One region of the Streptomyces sp. NPDC058307 genome, then DNA from elsewhere that is predicted to be linked to it. Evidence: riboswitches for the same ligand, from Rfam matches in the RefSeq annotation. Region 1 holds a riboswitch; each other region holds the start of a gene.
The links. A riboswitch is a leader RNA that binds a small molecule or an ion and turns the genes downstream of it on or off. The one in region 1 is predicted to bind cyclic di-AMP.

Region 1 (5,073 bases):
AACCGCGCCGCCTCCAGGAGCCTCCTCAGCTGCCGGGCCATCACCTCGGGACCGCCGACCTCCCGCCGCAGCACCGCCTCGTCCAGGACGGCGCTCAACTCCAGAGGCGGCTGCGCGCGAAGGATGTCCTGCCGGGCCAGCCGCACCTTGACCAGTGCGTCGAGACGTTCGTCGTCGAGGCCATCCACCGCGGCCCGGGTCACCGCGCGGGCGTACTCGGGCGTCTGCAGCAGCCCGGGCACGACCGAGGTCTCCAGCGTGCGCATCGCGCTCGCCTGGGCCTCCAGACTGATGAAGTCCCGGTACGTCGGCGGCAGGACACCCCGGTACGCGTGCCACCAGTGGTGCCGGCCGCCGGTCTCGTCGGAGCCCGCCAATACCATCAGCAGCTCCCGCAGATTCGCGTCCCCCACGCGGTAGGCGTCGAGAAGTAACCGCACATCGGCCGGCTTCACGCCGCTGGCACCGGTCTCGATGCGGCTCACCTTCGACTGGTGCCAGCCCACGAGCCGGGCGGCCTCACCGCTGGTGAGCCCCGCACTCGCGCGCAGCGCACGCAGTTCGGCGCCCAGTTTTCGCCGACGCACCGCGGGGCCGTGCTGCATGGCGCTACTCCTTACTCCGTGCGAGCCGCCCGCATACGGTCTCGCGTCGCGGAGTTCACCGCTTCGAGCGACAGATATATGCACATCTTGGTGGATCGGCACCCGTCACGGCCTCGGTGATGGCACTCTGACGATGAACCACCAGTCCGGGACCGTACTCGAACCATCCGCACCGTGTCGGACTCCGGTCCCGTGGGAAAGGGACGACGTCGCCATGGCAGACCACCTGGAAGCATCCGTCACTCTGCCGAGCGAACCCGCCTCGGTCTCCGCGGCCCGCACCTATGTCCTGACCACACTGGCGGAGTGGGGGCTGCCGCCGACCACCGACGCCGCCGAGACCGTCCGGCTCATCGTCTCCGAACTCACCACCAACGCCGTACAGCACACCTTCGGGCAGTCACCCACCTTCACGGTGGACATCGAGCTGGAGCGTGACGAACACCTGCGCATCGGGGTCACCGACAGCCACCCCCGCTTCCCCAAGCGGCTGCCGGCCGCGGTCCAGCAGGACAACGGGCGGGGGATGGTGATCATCCGCTGGCTCGCCGCGGAGTACGGCGGCAGACTGAGCGTCAGGCCCACCCGGGAAGGCGGCAAGACCGTCTCCATCGAACTGCCCTGGACCGTACCTGCGGAGCCGGTCACCGCCGCCGGCCAGCAGGAGCCGTGACCGACCGGTCGCGGACGCGGGTGCCGCGGGCACGCGTGTCAGACCGGCCGCGCTCTGTCGCACGCTGGGGCGGCCGAGCCGTCGTCGGGGTCGCCGCAGGCGCGGTGACGGCTCTCGGGGTGATGCTCCCGGGCGGGCCGCCGCGCGCGGCCTGATCACCTCGTGCTCCGCCGGCCGGGGTGCCGGGCGCGCCGGTGCCGCCTCGCGCTCCTCGGCGAGGCCCGCCCGCCGGACCAGTCGGGGAAGCGTGCCCCACAGGCCCACACACACCATCAGGGTCGCCGCGCCCGCGGCCACTCCGCCCGCCCGGCCCGTCGTCACGTCCACCACGAGCAGCACCGATCCGGTGAACGCGAACACCAGAACCCCCATGCCGACCGTCGCGAGCCGGGAGGAGACCGGCACGATGCGGGCCTTGGCGCCGCGTTGGAAGAGCGAGCGGTGCAGGGCGGCGGGCGCGGTGAAGAGGGCCGCCGCGAGCACCGCGAACAGCAGCGTGGTGACGTACGGGGCGCGCTGGAAGGTGTCGGGCGACGGGAAGCGCCGGGTGAAGGCCAGGGTCAGCAGAAAGGCGAAGAGGATCTGCACCCCGGTCTGGGTGACGCGCAGTTCCTGGAGCAGTTCGCCGAAGTTGCGGCCGGCGCACTCCAACGGGTCTCGCTGCGGGCGGTGCACCGGCTGTGGTCGGCCATGCGGCACGGGTAACCACCTGAGCCCGTGTCACGGGAGGCCCGAGAGGGCGACGGGAGGTCAGGTCGCCGCCGCCCCCTCGGGGGCGTCACTTGACCCGGCCGTACCAGACGCTCTTCGTCCAGATCTTCTGCAGTCGCACCACGTCCCCGGTCTTCGGGGCGTGCCAGATCTTTCCCTTCCCGGCGTAGATGCCGACGTGGTACACGTTCGAACCCGAGTGGAAGAACACCAGGTCGCCGGCCTTGCGGCTGCGCACGCCGATGTGGCGGGTCTTGTTGTACTGCTGGGCCGCCGTGCGCGGGAGCTTCTTGCCCGCCTTCTTGAACGAGTACAGCGTGAGCCCTGAGCAGTCGAAGCGGCGGGGCCCGGTGGCGCCGTACTTGTACGGCGAGCCCTTCTTGGAGGCCGCTACCTTGAGTGCCTTCGTCGCAGGTGTCGCTGCCGCGGCGTCGGGCGCGAGGCCCGGGACCACGACGGAGCCGCCCACGGCGGCGATGGCGAAGGCCGAGGCCGTACCGGCCCGGACCATCAGCGACGGGACACGATTGAGCGCAGTCATGCGCAACCCTTCGTCAGCCGCCTGTGAAGGATGACCTGTCGGATTCGGGCTGGCGAAGTTGCCCGGCCGCTGACGCGGCTTCACCCCAAGGGATGCTCGGCCCGGTCATGGTGTGACCGTTCCGGCGACCCGTCGTGCTTGGGTCCTCCACTCCTGCCGATCCACTTCTGTCGACCGGTCATCCGGGCGGCGGCAGGACTCGGCGTCCGCCCGGATCGCCCCGCCACTGCGGCGGGGGCTTGTCGTCAGACAGGGATCTTGGCGCAAGAAAGTGCGAAAAGCCCAACGGAACCGATGATTTGTGGTGTTACTCACCACTCACCCGTTTGGGTGGACACCCCTTCGAAGGACCCCGAAGGAAGGGGTGTCGAGGGGTCAGGAGACCCCCGGACCAGCACAGAAGGGCCTCGTTCCGGTAGCGAACCAGGCGCGTTGCGCAAGTTCGACGCTCGCAAAAAGGGAGCCGTGCCTCCTCCAATAGGGGGTACGTCGTTTGGTCCGTTTCGACTCAGGTCCGGACGCCTCATCAACTGTCGGGCTCGGGAGGGACGGTGACCCGGGCCGTACGCCGCTCGCCGTCCAGGACCCGCAGCGCCCGCGCCAGCGTCTCGGCGTGCAGTTCGCGCTCACCCCGGCCGTGCATCAGCACCAGCGCGTCGCGCAGCTCGGTCGCCCTGCTCACCAGCGCCTGCGCGGCGCGCAGGCCGCCGTAGGTGTCCTCGCGCCGGGCCGGGTTGATCCGGCCCAGCAGGTCGACCACGTCGAGATAACGGTCGATCAGCTCGCCCTCGGCGCGCGTGAGTGCGGGCAGCGGTGGAAGGTCCGGGACCATCGGGCGATCACCTCGCGCCCGGTGCGGGGTGGGAGGACCTGCGGCTCGGGACGATCGCGTCCGCCAGGCCGTACTCCACGGCGCCCCGGGCGTCCAGGATCCTGTCGCGCTCGATGTCCGCGCTCACCTGTTCGGGGCTGCGTCCGGTGTGCCGGACCAGCATCTCCTCCAGGCGGGCCCGCACCCGGATCAACTCCTCGGCCTGGATGGCCAGATCGTTCGCCTGTCCCTGCACCGGCTCGCTCAGCGCGGGCTGGTGGATCACCACCCGGGCGCCCGGCAGGACGGACCGCTTGCCGGGGGTGCCCGCCGCCAGCAGCACCGCGGCGGAGGAGCCGGCCTGTCCGAGGCAGGTCGTCTCCACGTCGCAACTGACGTACTGCATCGTGTCGTAGATCGCCGACATCGCGCTGAACGAGCCGCCGGGGGAGTTGATGTACAGCGAGATGTCCCGGTCGGGGGCCTGGTACTCGAGGTACATGAACTGCGCCATCAGATCGTTCGCCGAGGTGTCGTCGATCTGCGTCCCGAGGAAGACGATCCGTTCCTCCAGCAGCTTCGAGTACGGATCCGTCGTCGTGTGCCCGAAGCTCGTGCGCTCATGGAACTCGGGCAGGACGTGACGGGCGGTGGGTCGGATCATGGCGTACCCCTCCTCGCGGCAGGCTGTCCGTAAAAAATGTACAGGACGTACGTGACGTGATGATGGGGCGCATTGAAGTGATCCACAAATCACCGCAGGTCAGGCCGTGTTTAAGCTGATCGTGAAGCAGGTTTCCCTCACGATCGTCTGGTGTGTTCAGGCAGCCCGCGTCGCCCTCAAAGCCGAGCAGAACCGTGAGGTGATCCGAGGCGGCGCGTAGGCAACTGGACCACCGCGCTCCAGGTCACCGGCAGCCGTGAGTGACCGTCTGCAAGCTTCCGAGCGCCGGAGGGCCCGTCGTCCGTACTCTGGGGGGCTTGCGGCGAATCAGGCTGATTCCTGGCACGATGCCTGTTATGCAACGGGTGCCCGTCCCCTGCCCCGGCCATCTGATCCCGGATGCCACCGACAGGTTCGACGCCGCATACCGGGCGGCCAAGGCGCAGCGTGCCGTGTACGTGGGTATCGAACGCGAGGGCGAGCGGTGGACGGTCAAGGCGGATGCGCTGAGCGCCGGCCCCGCCCACATCGTCCAGGACAGCGTGAACCTCGCCATGCGGGCCGCCATCGTCCGCCTGGTCCGCGCGCGGGAGGCAGGATCGGATGCTTTTGCGGGCCCGGTGTACTTCATGCTGCACGGCGTGCCCAGCGAAGGGCGGGCCCGTGAACTCACCGCCGCCTTCCACGCCGCCCTGTATGGAGATCTGGGGCCGCTGCACCGCGCGGTGCCTGCCTGCCGCTGATCAAGACGGTGACGCGGCCGGTTGACGCCTCAGTGACCTGACCCGCGCCCGGAGCGTTGAGCCGGGCAGGACGGACGCACCGCCGTCCCGAGGGCCCTCGGCTTGCTTCCCGCTATTGGGCCGAGGGCCACCTGCTCGTGGTCACAGCCTCCGGCTGGCCCGGTGTACGAAGGCGGGCGGGAGGTTCGCCCACACCGCCTTCGAGCGCTCCAGCCGGTCGAAGCGGCAGGCCAGTTCGGCGGTGAACTGGCGGGCGGGCGGGGTCCAGGCCGCGTGCAGATAGGCGAAGGTGGTGAACCGGCCACCGGGCGCGAGGACTTCGCTC
Region 2 (5,073 bases), on a different contig from region 1:
CTCCGCCTCCCCTTCTACGTACGTACGTCCCCGCACACGGTACGGGACCGGTACGGGGACGTACGTACGACTGGCTAAGGCTTAGCCCTGCCGGGGTCAGCCCTTGAAGCGGGGGAAGGCCGAGCGGCCCGCGTACACCGCCGCGTCGTCGAGGATCTCCTCGATGCGCAGGAGCTGGTTGTACTTGGCGACGCGCTCGGAGCGGGCCGGGGCGCCGGTCTTGATCTGGCCGCAGTTGGTGGCGACGGCGAGGTCGGCGATGGTGACGTCCTCGGTCTCGCCGGAGCGGTGCGACATCATGCACTTGAAGCCGCTGCGCTGGGCGAGCTCCACGGCGTCCAGGGTCTCGGTGAGCGAGCCGATCTGGTTCACCTTGACGAGCAGGGCGTTGGCGGTGCCCTCCTCGATGCCGCGGGCCAGGCGCTCCGGGTTGGTGACGAACAGGTCGTCGCCGACGATCTGGACCTTGTCGCCCAGCTTGTCGGTGAGGACCTTCCAGCCGGCCCAGTCGTCCTCGAACAGCGGGTCCTCGATGGAGACGAGCGGGTAGGCCGCCACGAGCTCCTCGTAGTACTCCGTCATCTCGGCGGCGGAGCGGTCCTTGCCCTCGAAGGAGTAGACGCCGTCCTTGTAGAACTCGGAGGCGGCGACGTCGAGCGCCAGGGCGACCTGCTCGCCGGGGATGTAACCGGCTTCCTTGATCGCCTCGAGGATGAGGTCCAGGGCGGCGCGGTTGGACTCCAGGTTCGGCGCGAAGCCGCCCTCGTCGCCCAGGCCCGTCGACAGGCCCTTGCTCTTCAGGACCTTCTTGAGGGTGTGGTAGACCTCGGTGCCCCAGCGCAGCGCCTCGGAGAAGGACTCCGCGCCGATCGGGGCGATCATGAACTCCTGGATGTCCACGTTGGAGTCGGCGTGCGAGCCGCCGTTCAGGATGTTCATCATCGGCACCGGCAGCAGGTGCGCGTTCGGGCCGCCCAGGTAGCGGAAGAGGGGGAGGTCGCTGGCCTCGGAGGCGGCGTGGGCGACGGCGAGGGAGACGCCGAGGATGGCGTTGGCGCCGAGCGAGCCCTTGTTGTCGGTGGCGTCCAGGTCGAACATCGCCTGGTCGATCAGACGCTGCTCGGTGGCGTCGTAGCCGACCAGCTCCGGGCCGATCTGCTCGATGACGGCCAGCACGGCCTTCTCGACACCCTTGCCCTGGTAGCGGTTCGGGTCACCGTCGCGCAGCTCGATGGCCTCGAAGGCGCCCGTGGAGGCGCCGGACGGGACGGCGGCACGACCGGTGCTGCCGTCGTCGAGGCCGACCTCGACCTCGACCGTGGGGTTGCCTCGGGAGTCCAGGATTTCCCGGGCTACGACGACGTCGATGGACGGCACGAGCATCTCCTTCTTGGGATGTGACACGGTCCGCCGGGACCGCGGTGGGTTCTGCGAGACCGAGCCTAACCGGCTCCGGGGGATCGGCCACCGTGTGGACCGCCCCCTGGACAGAACCGAGAGTAAATTGTTTCTGAACTGAACAAAGACGGGCCTCGGCGAGCATGAAAAAACCCCGCCCCGGTGCGTACGGGGGAACACGCACCGGAGCGGGGAGCCCGTGGGGACGGGGGGTGACCCTCACGAGGCCTTCATCATGAAGGACACGGCTGTGAGGGCACTGTGGTTCAGCCGGGGCCTACTTCAGGTGCAGCTGCTGACCCGGGTAGATGAAGTCGGCGTCGGTGATGATGTCCTTGTTCAGCTTGAACAGCTTCTGCCAGCCGCCCTTGACCTTGTGCTTCTCGGCGATCGAGCTGAGCGTGTCGCCCTTGACGACCTTGTACTCGCCGTCGCCCTTCTTGACCTTCTTGCCGGTCGGGGTGGTGACGGTCTTCTTGGCGGCCGGACGCTCGGCCGAACGCGAGGCGCTCTGCTTCTCGGTCGAACGGCTGCTCGTGTTCGAGGAGCTGGAGTTAGAGGAGCTGGAGTTCGACGAGGAGGACGAGCTGCTGCCGCTGTAGCCGGCGCTGGACAGGCCCTTGCCGCAGACCGGCCAGGCACCCTTGCCCTGGGAGGCGAGGACCTTCTCGGCGACGGCGATCTGCTGGGACTTGCTGGCCTGGTTGGCCTGCGCGGCGTACTGCGTGCCGCCGTACGCGGCCCAGGTGGAGGCGGAGAACTGCAGGCCGCCGTAGTAGCCGTTGCCGGTGTTGATGGACCAGTTACCGCCGGACTCGCACTGGGCGACGGTGTCCCACTCGGAGGCGGTAGCGGCGGAGGCGTTGCCGGCCGCCATCAGCGGGGCGGCGATGGCGACACCGGTGACACCCGCCAGAGCGGCGGCACGGGTGGCCTTGGACGGACGGCGGTGCTTGCCCTTGCCGGAAAACAGCATGGTGGATCCCCTCACCGACGCCTGCGAGGTGAGCTGTCGGGTTCGGGCCGGTTGAGTTGCCCGGCCGCGCACCTCCCGGTGCGCGACTTAACCCCAAGCCGGTCCAGCTGAACTGCTGGGTCCGGCACTTACCTTGGGTCCCCCGCTCCTGCCTACGGCGCTTGACGCGACGACTGTTCCCGTTCGGCCACTGGCAGGATTCGGCGTTGCGACCGACGGGGCTCGGGTTGCCGAGCGGTCACGACCGTAGACACGGGCTCGGTCGAATTTCAAAGACGATCAGGGCTTCTGAGACTCATCCCACACTTTCACCAAAGTGGACATTCAGTGCGAAGTGTGACGTGAACTCCCGCTGTTTTTCAGGCCTTTTCAGCCCTATTCAGCCCCTGTGTCGAGGGTCTGACCGGCGACGATGCCGTTCGGGTCGGCCCCGATGCGGTCCTTGTTCTCGGCGTAGAGGGCACGCCATCCGCCGTCGAGGCCAAGGGAGTCGGCGATGGAGACGAGGGAGTCGCCCTCCTGGACGGTGTAGGTGCCGACGGCATGCCGGCCGGCCGGGGAGGAGGCTGTGCTCTTCGTCGCAATCTCCTCGGCGCTGGAGCCGCGGTGCTTGCCGGAACCGAGGGCGCCGACGTCCACGAGGGCCGAAGAGCTGCCCCGCTGCCACGACTTGTCCGCTTCGTCCTCTTCCGTGCTCACCACGGGCGAGCTGTCGGAAGGCTGGGTGTCCGCTGCGGCGGAACCGTCGGAAGTCGAAGGGTTCTTTTTGTCCGGCTTGGCGGAACTGTCGTCACCGGAGGGAGTGGCCGACGGCGAGGGCGTCACGGACGAACCGTCCAGCCCGTCGAGCAGACCGGAGGACTCCTCGGAGCCCGAAGAGTCGGCGGAACCGGAGGAACCGGACGAGCCCGATGAACCGGATGTGTTCGACGAGTCGGACGCCGAGGGCGAGGGCGTCCCGCTCCCCACCCCCGTGTCGACGTCGGCCGAGCTCGAGTCCTTGCTGAGACCGCCGAGCAGACCGCAGGTCGGCCAGGCGGCGATGCCCTGGTCCGCGAGGAGCTTCTCGGCCACGGCTATCTGCTGGTTGCGACTGGCGAGGTCCGCCGTCTCGGCGTATGCGAGGCCGCCGTACTTCTCCCAGTTCTCCTGGGACATCTGCAGGCCGCCGTAGTAGCCGTTGCCGTCGTTGGCGCTCCAGGAGCTGCCGCTCTCGCACTCCGCGACCCGGTCCCAGGTGGTGCCGGTGGCGGCGCTCGCCCCGGTCGCTCCGAGCAGTGGGATCGCGATGGCGGAGCCCGTCACACCGGCCGCCACGAGGAGAGCGGGAGCCTGACGGGGGCGACGGTGACGACCGTTCCCGGAGAGCATGAGGGGACCTTTCCCGAGACAGCAAGTACCGGCGCGGCGAGTGGTGCGGGGCACCGCGCTGGTCCGTGAACGTATAGGGATTCGATCACTTGTCACAAGTTAATGCCGCGTAGATCACGTGAGGATCACAAACTTGAGGACTCGTCACGTTTACCCGCCTCCGATCCGGGACAAGAGGGGTCTCTCGGTCGATTACCAGACGGGCGTGAACTCCACCGGCAAAGTGCGCAGTCCACGCATGATGAGTCCCCCACGCCACCGCAAATCAGCCGAATCGACCGCCAGTTGGAGATCCGGGAGGCGGGTGAGGAGGGTGGCGAGCGCGGTCTGGCCCTCCAGGCGGGCCAGCGGGGCACCGAGGCAGTAGTGGATGCCGTGGCCGTAACCGAGGTGCTGATTGTCACGGCGGGACAGATCGAGCACATCGGGGTCGGCGAACCGCTGTGGATCCCGGTCCGCGGCGGCGAGTACGACGAGCACCGGGTCACCCGTGGCGATGTCCTGCCCCCCGATCCGCAGCGGTTCGGTGGCGAACCGCCAGGTGGCCAGTTCCACCGGGCCGTCGTACCGCAGCAGTTCCTCCACACCGGTCTCCAGGAGGCCCCTCTCCTGCCTGGCCAGGGATTCCTGCAGCCGGTGGCGCTGCTCGGGGTGGGTGAGGAGGGCGTAGGCACCGTTTCCGATCAAATTGACGGTGGTCTCGAAACCTGCGAACAAAAGAATGAAGGCCATGGCCGCGGCCTCGTTCTCGGTGAGGTGCTCCCCGTGGTCGGAGGCCCGGATGAGCGCGGAGATGAGGTCCTCGCCGGGAGGGGGCTCATCGGGCAGCGCTTCCCGCTTCCGGTGGATGAGCTCGGCGAGATAGCCGCGCATCTTCTTCACGGACCGCGCCACCCCGCCTCGCGGACCGCCGCCGTGACGGATCATCATGCCCGCCCAGTCCCGGAAGTCGTCCTGGTCCTCACCGGGGACACCGAGCAGGTCGCAGATCGCGTAGATGGGGAGCGGGAAGGCGAACTCGTGGATGAGGTCGGCGGAACCCGTGGCCGCGAACCCGTCGATGAGACGGTCGGTCAACTCCTGTACCCGGGGCGCGAACTCGGCGACCCTCCTGGGCGTGAACGCCTTGCTGACGAGCCGTCGGAGCCTGGTGTGGTCCGGTGGATCGATGTTCAGCAGATGCGTCATCAGCTCCGCCTTGCGCTCCCCCGGGATGCCGGTCTTGCCCTTGGCGTGCGCGGGCTCGTCGTGATGCGCCGGGTTCTTGCTGAGCCGCTGGTCGGCGAGGGCCTGTTTGGCTTCGGTGTACCGGGTGACCAACCAGGCCT
Region 3 (5,073 bases), on a different contig from region 1:
GGGGCGTACGGATACGCCCCTCACCAGCCCCAGCCGACGCACCCCGCCCAGCCGACGCCCCCGGTCCACCCGGTCCACCCGGTCCACCCGGTCCACCCGGTCCACCCGGTCCACCCGGCGGTGCAGTACCCCGCCTACAACCCGTACCGCACGTAGCTCGCGCGGCGGAGGCTCAGGCCGACGCCTCCGTCAGGCGCGCAAGCTCCTCCTCCGTCAGGGTCAGGTCCGCCACGCCCAGCAGCGCCGGCAGCTGTTCCACCGTGCGGGCGGACGCGATCGGCGCCGCGACCGTCGGCCGGGCGGCGAGCCAGGCGAGGGCGACCGTGGCGACCGGGACGGTGTGGGCCTCGGCGATGTCGTCGAGAGCCGCGAGCACCTTCCGGCCGCGCTCGGTGTCCAGGTGCTGGCCGGCGCCCGCGGCGCGCGCGCTGTCGACCGTCGTACCGGGGCGGTACTTGCCGGTGAGGAACCCGGAGGCGAGGGCGTAGTACGGGACGGCGGCGAGGCCCTCCCGGGCGGCGACGGCCTCGAGTTCACCCTCGTACGTGTCGCGCGAGACCAGGTTGTAGTGGGGCTGGAGGGCGACATAGCGCGCGAGGCCCTCGCGGTCGGAGAAGGCGAGGGACTCCGCGAGGCGCGCGGCGGAGATGTTGGAGGCGCCGATCGCCCGCACCTTGCCCGCCCTCACCAGGTCGTCCAGCGCGCCGATGATCTCCTCGACCGGCACCTCGGTCTTGTCGACGTGGGTGTAGTACAGGTCGATGTGGTCGGTGCCCAGGCGCTTCAGGGAGGCGTCGGCGGCGGCCTTGATGTTCGCCCCGGACAGGCCCGGGAAGTCGGGGTGCTGGCTGACCTTCGTGGCGATGACGACGTCGTCGCGGTTGCCGCGGGCCGCCAGCCACTTGCCGATGACGGTCTCGGACTCGCCGCCGGAGTTTCCCTCGACCCACGCCGAGTAGACGTCGGCCGTGTCGATGAAGTTGCCGCCGGCCGCGGTGTACGCGTCGAGCACGTCGAAGGAGGTGGCCTCGTCAGCGGTCCAGCCGAAGACGTTGCCACCGAGGGTGAGCGGGAAGACCTCGAGGTCGGAGGAGCCGAGCTTGCGAAGAGAAGTCATGCCATACGTCAACGCCCGCGCCGGGCGCCGGTCTTCCGCTATGGCCGCAAAGTCCTCGTAAACAAGCGGAAGCAGCTACTCCGGCGCACCGGCGGGAACCTCCGGGAACCCCGAGGGGCGCCTCAGGGAGTGAGCCCCTTGCCGCGCAGCCACGTCATCGGGTCGATCCCGTTGGCCGAGCCGCCCGGGTGGACCTCCAGGTGCAGGTGCGCGCCGGTCACGTTGCCCGTGGCGCCCACGCGTCCGATGACGTCACCGGTGCCGACCTTCTGGCCGACGCTGACGTTGATCGAGGACTGGTGGCAGAACCACAGCTCGGTGCCGTCGTCGAGGGTGAGGATCGTGCGGTAGCCGTAGGAACCGGCCCAGCCGGCCTGGGTGACGGTGCCGCCGTGGATCGCCTTGATGAGCGTGCCCGTGGGGGCGGCGAAGTCGAGGCCCGTGTGGTAGCCGGAGGCCCACAGGGAGCCGGCCTGACCGAAGGTGCCCGTGATGGTGTACGACGAGGTCGGCAGCGTGTACTGCTTGGCGAGCTCGGCCAGGCGCGCGGCCTCGGCCTTCTTCGCGGCCGCCTCCTCCGCCTTCTTCTTCGCGGCGGTGGCCTTCTCCTGGGCCTCCTTCTCCGCCTTGGCGGCGGCCGCGTCGGCCTCCTTCTCGGCGGCGTCCGCGATGGCCTGGGCGGCCTTGGTGTCGAGCTGGCCCTGCTGCACCTCGGCCTGGGCCAGGATGCGCGAGCGCAGCGCCTCACCGGCGCCCGAGGTGCCCTTGACGGTGTCGGCGGTGGTGGCGCCGACACTGCTGAAGGCGCTCGTGTCGTCCGCGGCGGGGGCGGAGTCGTCCGAGATGAGCGAGCCCACGTTGGGCAGGTCCGGCAGCGAGATGGAGACCGGCGGCTTGCCGGTGTTGGCGCTGGCCATCCCGCCGGCGCTGACGGCGGCTATGACACCGACGCCCAGAACGGTGGAGCTACGGGCGAACCCTCCGCCACGCTGCTTGGCGACGCGATGCCGGCCTCGTACGGGGGCGAGGGAGTCCGCGGTGGGGTTCCACTCGCCGAGCGGGGCCTCGTCGTCGGCACGGTAGCCGCCGTATACGAGGGTGTCGCTCGGGACGTACGGCGCCTCGGGGGCAGGCGGGTTGGACGCCACGTGGGCGCGCTCCTTTCCTTCCTTCTCGCCTACCGGGTTAGCTGACGGGTTCGGAGCAGGAAGGTCTCCTACGCGCGTATACCGACCGTGCTGCCACGGCGGAGTACGAGCGATTCACCCCAAGTTGGTGGTTCCCCGGTTCCCTTGCGGAATTCGGCGCGTGAGCACGGAGCCGTCTCTTGTGACGGCTGGGACGACCGCGCTGCGTTATCGAACGTTAATAGACCCGGGGGCCCGATTCCAAGCTGTTCCACTTGATCATTAACGAAACCCGGCAGGACTTACGGCCCATGAACGGCTAAAAACGGGCGAGTTGACCTTCACTCAAGCCACACACGGACATTGACGGTATGTCAGCTGTAACGCGGAGGGCGGTCACGCGCTCACCCCGCGTCACATCACGTCACGAGCGGAAAAAACACTCAGGGCCGGAATCCAGTGAACTGGATTCCGGCCCTGAGCCTTGAGTAGCGGGGACAGGATTTGAACCTGCGACCTCTGGGTTATGAGCCCAGCGAGCTACCGAGCTGCTCCACCCCGCGCCGTTGTGTAACCAGCATACGTCATCCGGGGAGTGCTCCGCGCCAGGGTTGTTCCGGGCGTCGTGCAGGTGGTCGAGTCGGCGATGGCCAGGACCGCCGCGGGGAGTGATCCTCGCCCGGCCCCCGATGGTGTAGCGGGCTACACCGTGCGCCCGGGGCCCGTTCGTCTAGCGTGAGCCGCATGTGGAAGTCGGTGCAGCGGACGGCGATGGCGACCGTGCATCTCGTCGTGGCCGCGGCGATGTGCTTCGGCATGTACCTCTTCATCACGGTGCTCCTGATCGCCGCCATCGGTACGGTCGCCGTGGTCGGCTGCTGGCTGCTGCCCGAGGCCGTGCTGCTGATACGGCGGATCGCCGGCGCCAAGCGGAACCTGACCGCCCTGTGGACGGGCCGGGAGATCCCCGAGGCGTACACACCGATGACCGGCACCCTGCGCGAACGGCTGCGCATCTCGGTGCGGGACCCCGGCACGCTCAGGGACCTGCGCTGGATGCTCGCCTACTACCTCTACGGCGCCCTCCTCGCCCTCGCCCTCCCGCTGTGGCCCCTCGGCCTGCTGGTCGACGGCGTGTGGGCCGGAGCGCTGCGCCGAGCCCCCGTCGTCCTGCCGCTGATCGTGCGGCTCGCGGACACCGAGGCCCGCTGGTCGGCCGTGCTGCTCATGCCGTCCCCGAGTGCCAGGCTGGCCCGCCGGGTCGAGGAGCTGCGGGAGACCCGGGCCGACGCGATCGCCGCGCACGAGGCCGAGCTGCGCCGCATCGAGCGGGACCTGCACGACGGCGCCCAGGCCAACCTGGTGGCGCTGTCGATGCGGATCGGACTCGCCAAGCGGGCCTACGAGCGTGACCCGGACGCCGCCCGCAAACTGCTGGACGACGCCCAGGACCAGGCCGAACAGGCGTTGACGGAGCTGCGGCAGGTGGTGCGCGGGATCCATCCGCCGATCCTCACCGACCGGGGTCTCGTCGGCGCGGTACGGGCGCTCGCCGCGAGCAGCGGGCTCACCGTGGGCGTGGACGACGGCGGCCTGGACGAGGGCACCCGGGCGCCCGCGGCGGTGGAGGCCGCGGCCTACTTCGTGGTCGCCGAGTCGCTCACCAACGTCGCCAAGTACAGCGGCGCCGACCGGGCCGAGGTCCGGCTGGCCAGGACCCGGCGGGGTCTGACCGTGCGGGTGCGGGACGAGGGCCGGGGCGGCGCCGACGAGTCCGCGGGCTCGGGGCTGCTCGGGATGCGGCGCAGGGTCGCCGCGCTCGACGGGACCTTCGAAGTGACCAGCCCCGCCGGGGGCCCGACCGTGATCGATGTGGAGCTGCCGTGCGTGTGGTGATCGCCGAGGACAACGCCCTCCTGAGAGAGGGGCTCGTGCTGCTTCTGACCTCCTCCGGGCACGAGGTCGTGGCCGTCGTCGGCACCGGCCCCGAGATCCTGCCCGCCCTGCTCGAACACCGCCCTGACGTGGCCGTCCTCGACGTGCGGATGCCGCCCGGCTTCCGCGACGAGGGACTGCGGGCCGCCCTGGAGGCGCGGGAGCGGATCCCGGGGCTCCCGGTGCTGGTGCTCTCGCAGTACGTCGAGGAGTCGTACGCCGCCGAGCTGCTGGCCGGTGGCACCAGCGGGGTCGGCTACCTCCTCAAGGACCGGGTCGGCCGGGTCGACGAGTTCCTCGACGCGCTGGAGCGGGTGGTGGCCGGCGGTACCGCGCTGGACCCCGAGGTCGTCACCGAGCTCCTGACCCGCCGCCGCGACACCCCGCTCGACTCCCTCACCCCGCGCGAGCGCGAGGTGCTGAAGCTGATGGCCGAGGGCCACGACAACACGACCATCGCCAAGACGCTCGTGGTCACCGAGCGCGCGGTCAGCAAGCACATCGGCAACGTCTTCCTCAAGCTCGGCCTGCCGCCGAGCGACAGCGGCCACCGGCGGGTCCTGGCCGTGCTGGCCTATCTGGCGCACACGCCCAGGTGACGCTCAGCCGACGCCGAGTTCGGTCAACTCCCCCAGCGGCAGCGTGTGCTGGGTCTGCAGGACCTTCGCGCGCAGGTAGCGGACGTTGTGGGCGGTGGTGAAGACACCGGTGGGGACCCGGTCGCGGACGTCGATGCCGAGGTCGCGCAACTGGCCCGCCTTGTCGGGGTTGTTGGAGAGCAGGTCGAGCTCGGAGATCCCCAGGGCCTGGAGCATCTGCGCGGCCGCGGTGTAGTCGCGGGCGTCCTCGGGCAGGCCCAGCGCGGTGTTCGCGGCGTAGGTGTCGAGACCCTGG
Region 4 (5,073 bases), on a different contig from region 1:
TCCACGATCGCGCCGTGCTCCGCCCACGACTCCACGGGGTTGGCGGGCGCGTCCACGACGTACATCCAGGCGATCTTGTGGCGCAGCTGGGTCAGCATCGAGGTCAGCGCGGGGCTGCCGGAGGCCTGCGCGAGCGTCTCGTGGAACCAGCCCCCCAGGGAGCGCAGATCGTCGCTGTTGCCGCGCCTGGCCCGCTCCTGCCCCAGCCTGACCAGGCCGCGCAGCACCTTCAGATGGGCCTCGGTGCGCCGCTGGGCGGCCCGGGAGGCACCGAGCGGTTCGAGGAGCATGCGCATCTCCAGGAGGTCGGCGCCCTCCTGCTCGGTCGGTTCTGCCACACACGCGCCCGCGTGGCGCCGCGTCACCACGAAGCCCTCGGCCTCCAGTGTGCGCAGGGCTTCGCGGACCGGGACCCGGGAGACGCCGTAGCGGCGGGCGAGCAGTTCCTCGGTGAGCCGGCTCCCGCGCTCGTGGACTCCGGCGACGATGTCGTCGCGGATCGCCGTGCATACCGAGTGCGCCGGAATACGCATGTCCGACCTCCGTCTTAATCCCCGTGAAACGTCGCCGATTGACGTGTGTTCAGTGACTCTATTGCAATGAGCGGGAATTTCCGACGGCGGACGGGAATCCGGGGATATTTTTTGGACAACGGGGCCCCGGAAACGACGAAAACCCCGGCTCGGGAGCCGGGGCCTCGTGGCGGTCGCGCGGTGGGCGTCAGACGTTGACCCCGTGGGAGCGCAGGTAGGCGACGGGGTCGATGTCCGAGCCGTACTCGGGAGTGGTGCGCGCCTCGAAGTGCAGGTGCGGGCCGGTGACGTTGCCGGTCGCGCCGGAGAGGCCGATCTGCTGGCCGGGAGTGACCGACTGGCCGACCGAGACGCCGATGGACGACAGGTGGCCGTACTGGGTGTACGTGCCGTCGGCCATCCTGATCACGATCTGGTTGCCGTACGACCCGCCCCAGCCGGTCTCCACGACGGTGCCGCGGCCGACCGCGTGGACCGAGGTGCCGCTGGCGGCGTGGAAGTCGATGCCGGTGTGGCTGCCGGAGGACCACAGGGAGCCGCCGGTCTTGTAGCCGGTGGACACGTAGGAGCCGGAGATCGGGGCGACGAAGCGGTTGAGGCGCTTGCGCTCGGCCTCGCGGGCGGCGCGCTCCTTGGCCTCGCGTATCTCCTTGGCGCGCGCCTCGGCCTTGCGCTTGGCCTCCGCCGCCGCCTTCTTCTGCGCGGCGGCCTGCGCCTGCGCCTCGGCCTGGGCGTCGAGCTGGTCGGCGAGGGACTCCCCGACGCTGACGACGGGCATGAGGCCGGTCTGCTCCACGGAGTTGTCGGCGGCGAACGCCGGGGCTGCGATGGTGCCGATGACGCCGGTGGTGGCGAGGGCCGCGACACCCGCCGCGCGGGCGGTGGTGCGCTTCATACGGCCGGGACGACGGTGCTTCCCGGTGGCGCAGGTGAACGCCATGTGGTGGCTGGTCCTTTCCTTCCTTCTCGCCTACCGGGTTAGCTGACGGGTTCGGAGCAGGAAGGTCTCCTACGGACCCCCTCGCGGTGCGCGGGCGTCCGATTCACCCCAGGGACTTGTGATGGGTCCCCGGCTCCCCTGACTTACGCCATGCGGGGACTCGGCGATGACTGTCCGGTGCCGCGGGCGCGGCGCAGTGCCTGACGGACAGCCCAGAGGACGCTAAGCGGGGCCACTTTCAATCCCCAAACCGATCACGGGGTTTGTAGCGCATCCCACAGGGCAGACAGGCAACCTCCTGCCCAATTCGGACATCCAGGAGCCCTGGTGGCTGTTGCGTCACCAGGGCTCCTGACGTCCAGCTCCTCTACTCGGCCGTCACGACCTTGACTTCGCCGATGCCGAGCGCCTCGACGGGCTCCTTGATGGCGGCCGCGTCGCCGACCAGGATCGTCACCAGCCGGTCCACCGGGAAGGCGTTCACGACGGCCGCGGTGGCCTCGACGGTGCCGGTCGCGGCGAGCTGCTGGTACAGGGTCGCCTGGTAGTCGTCGGGCAGGTGCTGCTCGACCTGGTCGGCCAGCGTGCTCGCGACGGCCGCGGCCGTCTCGTACTTGAGCGGTGCCACTCCGACGAGGTTCTGTACGGCGACATCGCGCTCGGCGTCGGTGAGACCGCCCTCGGCCAGCGTGCGCAGCACCTTCCACAGGTCGTCCAGGGCGGGACCGGTGTTCGGGGTGTCGACCGAGCCGCTGATGGCGAGCATCGCGGCGCCCGAGCCGTCCGGGGCGGACCTGAGGACCTGCCCGAACGACCGTACGCCGTAGGTGTAGCCCTTCTCCTCGCGCAGGACGCGGTCCAGGCGGGAGGTGAGGGTGCCGCCGAGGCAGTAGGTGCCGAGCACCTGCGCGGGCCACACGCGTGCGTGCCGGTCGGCGCCGATACGGCCGATCAGCAGTTGCGTCTGGACGGCGCCGGGGCGGTCCACGATGACGACGCGGCCGGTGTCGTCGGCGGTCACCGGCGGCACGGGGCGCGGCCGGCCCGTGGACCCCGTCCAGGAGCCGAGGGTGTCGGCGAGCAGCGCGTCCAGGTCGATGCCGGTGAGGTCGCCGACGACCACGGCGGTCGCGGTGGCGGGCCGCACGTGCTTCTCGTAGAAGCCGCGTACGGCCGCGGAGTCGATGTTCTCGACGGTCTCCTCGGTGCCCTGGCGCGGGCGCGACATGCGCGAGTCCGCCGGGAACAGCTCCCTGGAGAGTTCCTTGGCGGCGCGCCGGGACGGGTTGGCCAGCTCGTGCGGGATCTCGTCCAGGCGGTTGCGGACGAGCCGCTCGACCTCGCTGTCCGCGAACGCGGGCGCCCTGAGCGCGTCGGCCAGCAGACCGAGCGCCTTCGCGAGGCGGGAGGCCGGCACTTCGAGGCTGAGGCGGACGCCCGGGTGGTCGGCGTGCGCGTCGAGGGTGGCGCCGCAGCGCTCCAGCTCGGCGGCGAACTCCTCGGCGGAGTGCTTGTCGGTGCCTTCGGAGAACGCGCGCGCCATGATCGTGGCGACACCGTCCAGGCCGGCCGGCTCGGCGTCCAGGGGCGCGTCCAGGAGCACCTCGACGGCGACGACCTGCTGGCCGGGGCGGTGGCAGCGCAGGAGGGTGAGGCCGTTGTCGAGCTTCCCGCGCTCGGGGGCGGGGAAGGCCCAGACCTTGGGCTCGCCCGCCTGCGGCTGCGGGTGGAATTCCATCGCGGCGAGCTCGGTCACTTGGCCGCCTCCTCGTTCTCGTCGGTCGCTTCCACGGTGGCCGCGGAGTCCGGGGCGTCGGCGTCCTCGGCGCTCTGGGCGATCTCGGCCGGGGCGGTGGGCTCGTAGACGAGCACCGCGCGGTTGTCGGGGCGCAGCTTGGCCTTGGCGACCTCCTGCACCTCCTCGGCGCTCACCTCCAGGACCCGCTGTACGGCGGTCAGGGCGAGCTGGGGGTCGCCGAACAGGACGGCGAAACGGCACAGTTCGTCGGCACGGCCCGCGACGGTGCCGAGCCGGTCCAGCCACTCGCGCTCCAACTGGGCCTGGGCGCGCTCCATTTCCTCGGCCGTGGGGCCCTCGGCGGCGAACCGGGCGAGCTCCTCGTCGATGGCGGCCTCGATGACCGGCACCTCGACATCACCAGAGGTCTTCACGTCGAGCCAGCCCAGGGAGGGCGCACCGGCCAGGCGCAGCAGGCCGAAGCCGGCCGCGACGGCCGTACGGTCGCGCCGTACCAGCCGGTTGTAGAGGCGGGAGGACTCTCCGCCGCCGAGGACGGTGAGGGCCAGGTCGGCCGCGTCCGCCTCACGGGTGCCGTCGTGCGGGAGCCGGTAGGCGGCCATCAACGCGCGCGCGGGGACCTCCTCCTCGACGACCTCGCGCAGCTGCTCGCCGATGACCTCGGGCAGGGAGCCGTCGCGGGGCGCGGGCTTGCCGTCGTGCGAGGGGATCGAGCCGAAGTACTTCTCGACCCAGGCGAGCGTCTGCTCCGGGTCGATGTCGCCGACGACCGACAGGACGGCGTTGTTGGGCGCGTAGTACGTGCGGAAGAACGCGCGCGCGTCCTCAAGCGTGGCCGCGTCCAGGTCTGCCATCGACCCGATCGGGGTGTGGTGGTAGGGGTGGCCCTCCGGGTACGCGAGCGCGGTCAGCTTCTCGAACGCGGTGCCATAGGGGACGTTGTCGTAGCGCTGCCTGCGCTCGTTCTTGACGACGTCGCGCTGGTTCTCCATCGACTCGTCGTCGAGGGCGGCCAGCAGCGAGCCCATGCGGTCGGCCTCCAGCCAGAGGGCGAGCTCCAGCTGGTGCGTCGGCATGGTCTCGAAGTAGTTGGTGCGCTCGAAGCTGGTGGTGCCGTTGAGCGAGCCGCCCGCGCCCTGGACAAGCTCGAAGTGCCCGTTGCCCTTGACCTGTCCGGAACCCTGGAACATCAAGTGCTCGAAAAGGTGAGCCAGGCCGGTACGTCCCTTGACCTCGTGGCGCGAACCGACGTCGTACCAGAGGCACACCGCCGCGACCGGGGTCAAGTGGTCCTCGGAGAGCACCACGCGCAGGCCGTTGGCCAGGCGGTGCTCGGTCGCTGTCAGGCCCCCGGTGCCTGCCTGGTCTGTGGCCGTGTGACCCATGGGCATGTACGTCCCTTCGATCGCGTTCGCGGTCGTGGAAACCGCGGTTTTCCTGCCGGTCCTGCCACTGTATGCAAGCGTGCGGACCCCCGGCGAAGTTCCCGGAGCGCGTACGCCCACAGCGGATCGCGTAGCCTGCGGGCAACCGTGACGGAGGCGCTGTGCCGTTGCCGGGCCGGGCGGCCCTGCCGGGCCCCGGCCCGGACTGTCAGTGCCGCGGTCCACAATGGTCCGCGCAGACCCGTTCACGCTTCAGCAAGAGTGAGCCAAAGGGCCGACGTGAGCGACCCGTAGGCGAGCGACCAGAAAAGAGGAGCCGGCAGCGATGGCCCGCCGCAGCACGAAGACCCCGCCGCCCGACGACTCGTACGAGGAGCGGATCCTCGACATCGACGTCGTGGACGAGATGAAGGGCTCGTACCTCGAGTACGCGTACTCGGTCATCTACTCCCGCGC

Region 2: another riboswitch for cyclic di-AMP. It lies ahead of ACFVYN_RS31155 (transglycosylase family protein); the one in region 1 lies ahead of ACFVYN_RS11670 (C40 family peptidase).
Region 3: another riboswitch for cyclic di-AMP. It lies ahead of ACFVYN_RS39455 (M23 family metallopeptidase); the one in region 1 lies ahead of ACFVYN_RS11670 (C40 family peptidase).
Region 4: another riboswitch for cyclic di-AMP. It lies ahead of ACFVYN_RS19485 (M23 family metallopeptidase); the one in region 1 lies ahead of ACFVYN_RS11670 (C40 family peptidase).

The regions. Positions count from the first base shown of each region.
Region 1 is NZ_JBHVYZ010000012.1:65,578-70,650, reverse strand. Features, by position in the region: gene ACFVYN_RS11685 (helix-turn-helix domain-containing protein) at 1-605, opposite strand, end outside; gene ACFVYN_RS11680 (ATP-binding protein) at 820-1,278, shown strand; partial or broken gene ACFVYN_RS11675 (DUF6328 family protein) at 1,579-1,866, opposite strand; gene ACFVYN_RS11670 (C40 family peptidase) at 2,057-2,530, opposite strand; cyclic di-AMP (ydaO/yuaA leader) riboswitch at 2,534-2,745, opposite strand; gene ACFVYN_RS11665 (hypothetical protein) at 3,057-3,362, opposite strand; gene ACFVYN_RS11660 (ATP-dependent Clp protease proteolytic subunit) at 3,370-4,005, opposite strand; gene ACFVYN_RS11655 (hypothetical protein) at 4,362-4,748, shown strand; gene ACFVYN_RS11650 (class I SAM-dependent methyltransferase) at 4,890-5,073, opposite strand, start outside.
Region 2 is NZ_JBHVYZ010000055.1:40,187-45,259, reverse strand. Features, by position in the region: gene eno (phosphopyruvate hydratase) at 97-1,383, opposite strand; gene ACFVYN_RS31155 (transglycosylase family protein) at 1,676-2,374, opposite strand; cyclic di-AMP (ydaO/yuaA leader) riboswitch at 2,378-2,544, opposite strand; gene ACFVYN_RS31150 (transglycosylase family protein) at 2,750-3,745, opposite strand; gene ACFVYN_RS31145 (cytochrome P450) at 3,938-5,073, opposite strand, start outside.
Region 3 is NZ_JBHVYZ010000105.1:8,171-13,243, forward strand. Features, by position in the region: gene ACFVYN_RS39445 (PrsW family intramembrane metalloprotease) at 1-156, shown strand, start outside; gene ACFVYN_RS39450 (aldo/keto reductase) at 173-1,117, opposite strand; gene ACFVYN_RS39455 (M23 family metallopeptidase) at 1,240-2,265, opposite strand; cyclic di-AMP (ydaO/yuaA leader) riboswitch at 2,277-2,434, opposite strand; tRNA gene ACFVYN_RS39460 (tRNA-Met) at 2,734-2,807, opposite strand; gene ACFVYN_RS39465 (histidine kinase) at 2,989-4,140, shown strand; gene ACFVYN_RS39470 (response regulator) at 4,128-4,778, shown strand; gene ribA (GTP cyclohydrolase II) at 4,782-5,073, opposite strand, start outside.
Region 4 is NZ_JBHVYZ010000025.1:27,531-32,603, forward strand. Features, by position in the region: gene ACFVYN_RS19480 (GntR family transcriptional regulator) at 1-533, opposite strand, end outside; gene ACFVYN_RS19485 (M23 family metallopeptidase) at 721-1,473, opposite strand; cyclic di-AMP (ydaO/yuaA leader) riboswitch at 1,486-1,649, opposite strand; gene ACFVYN_RS19490 (M16 family metallopeptidase) at 1,841-3,229, opposite strand; gene ACFVYN_RS19495 (M16 family metallopeptidase) at 3,226-4,617, opposite strand; gene ACFVYN_RS19500 (DNA topoisomerase (ATP-hydrolyzing) subunit A) at 4,943-5,073, shown strand, end outside.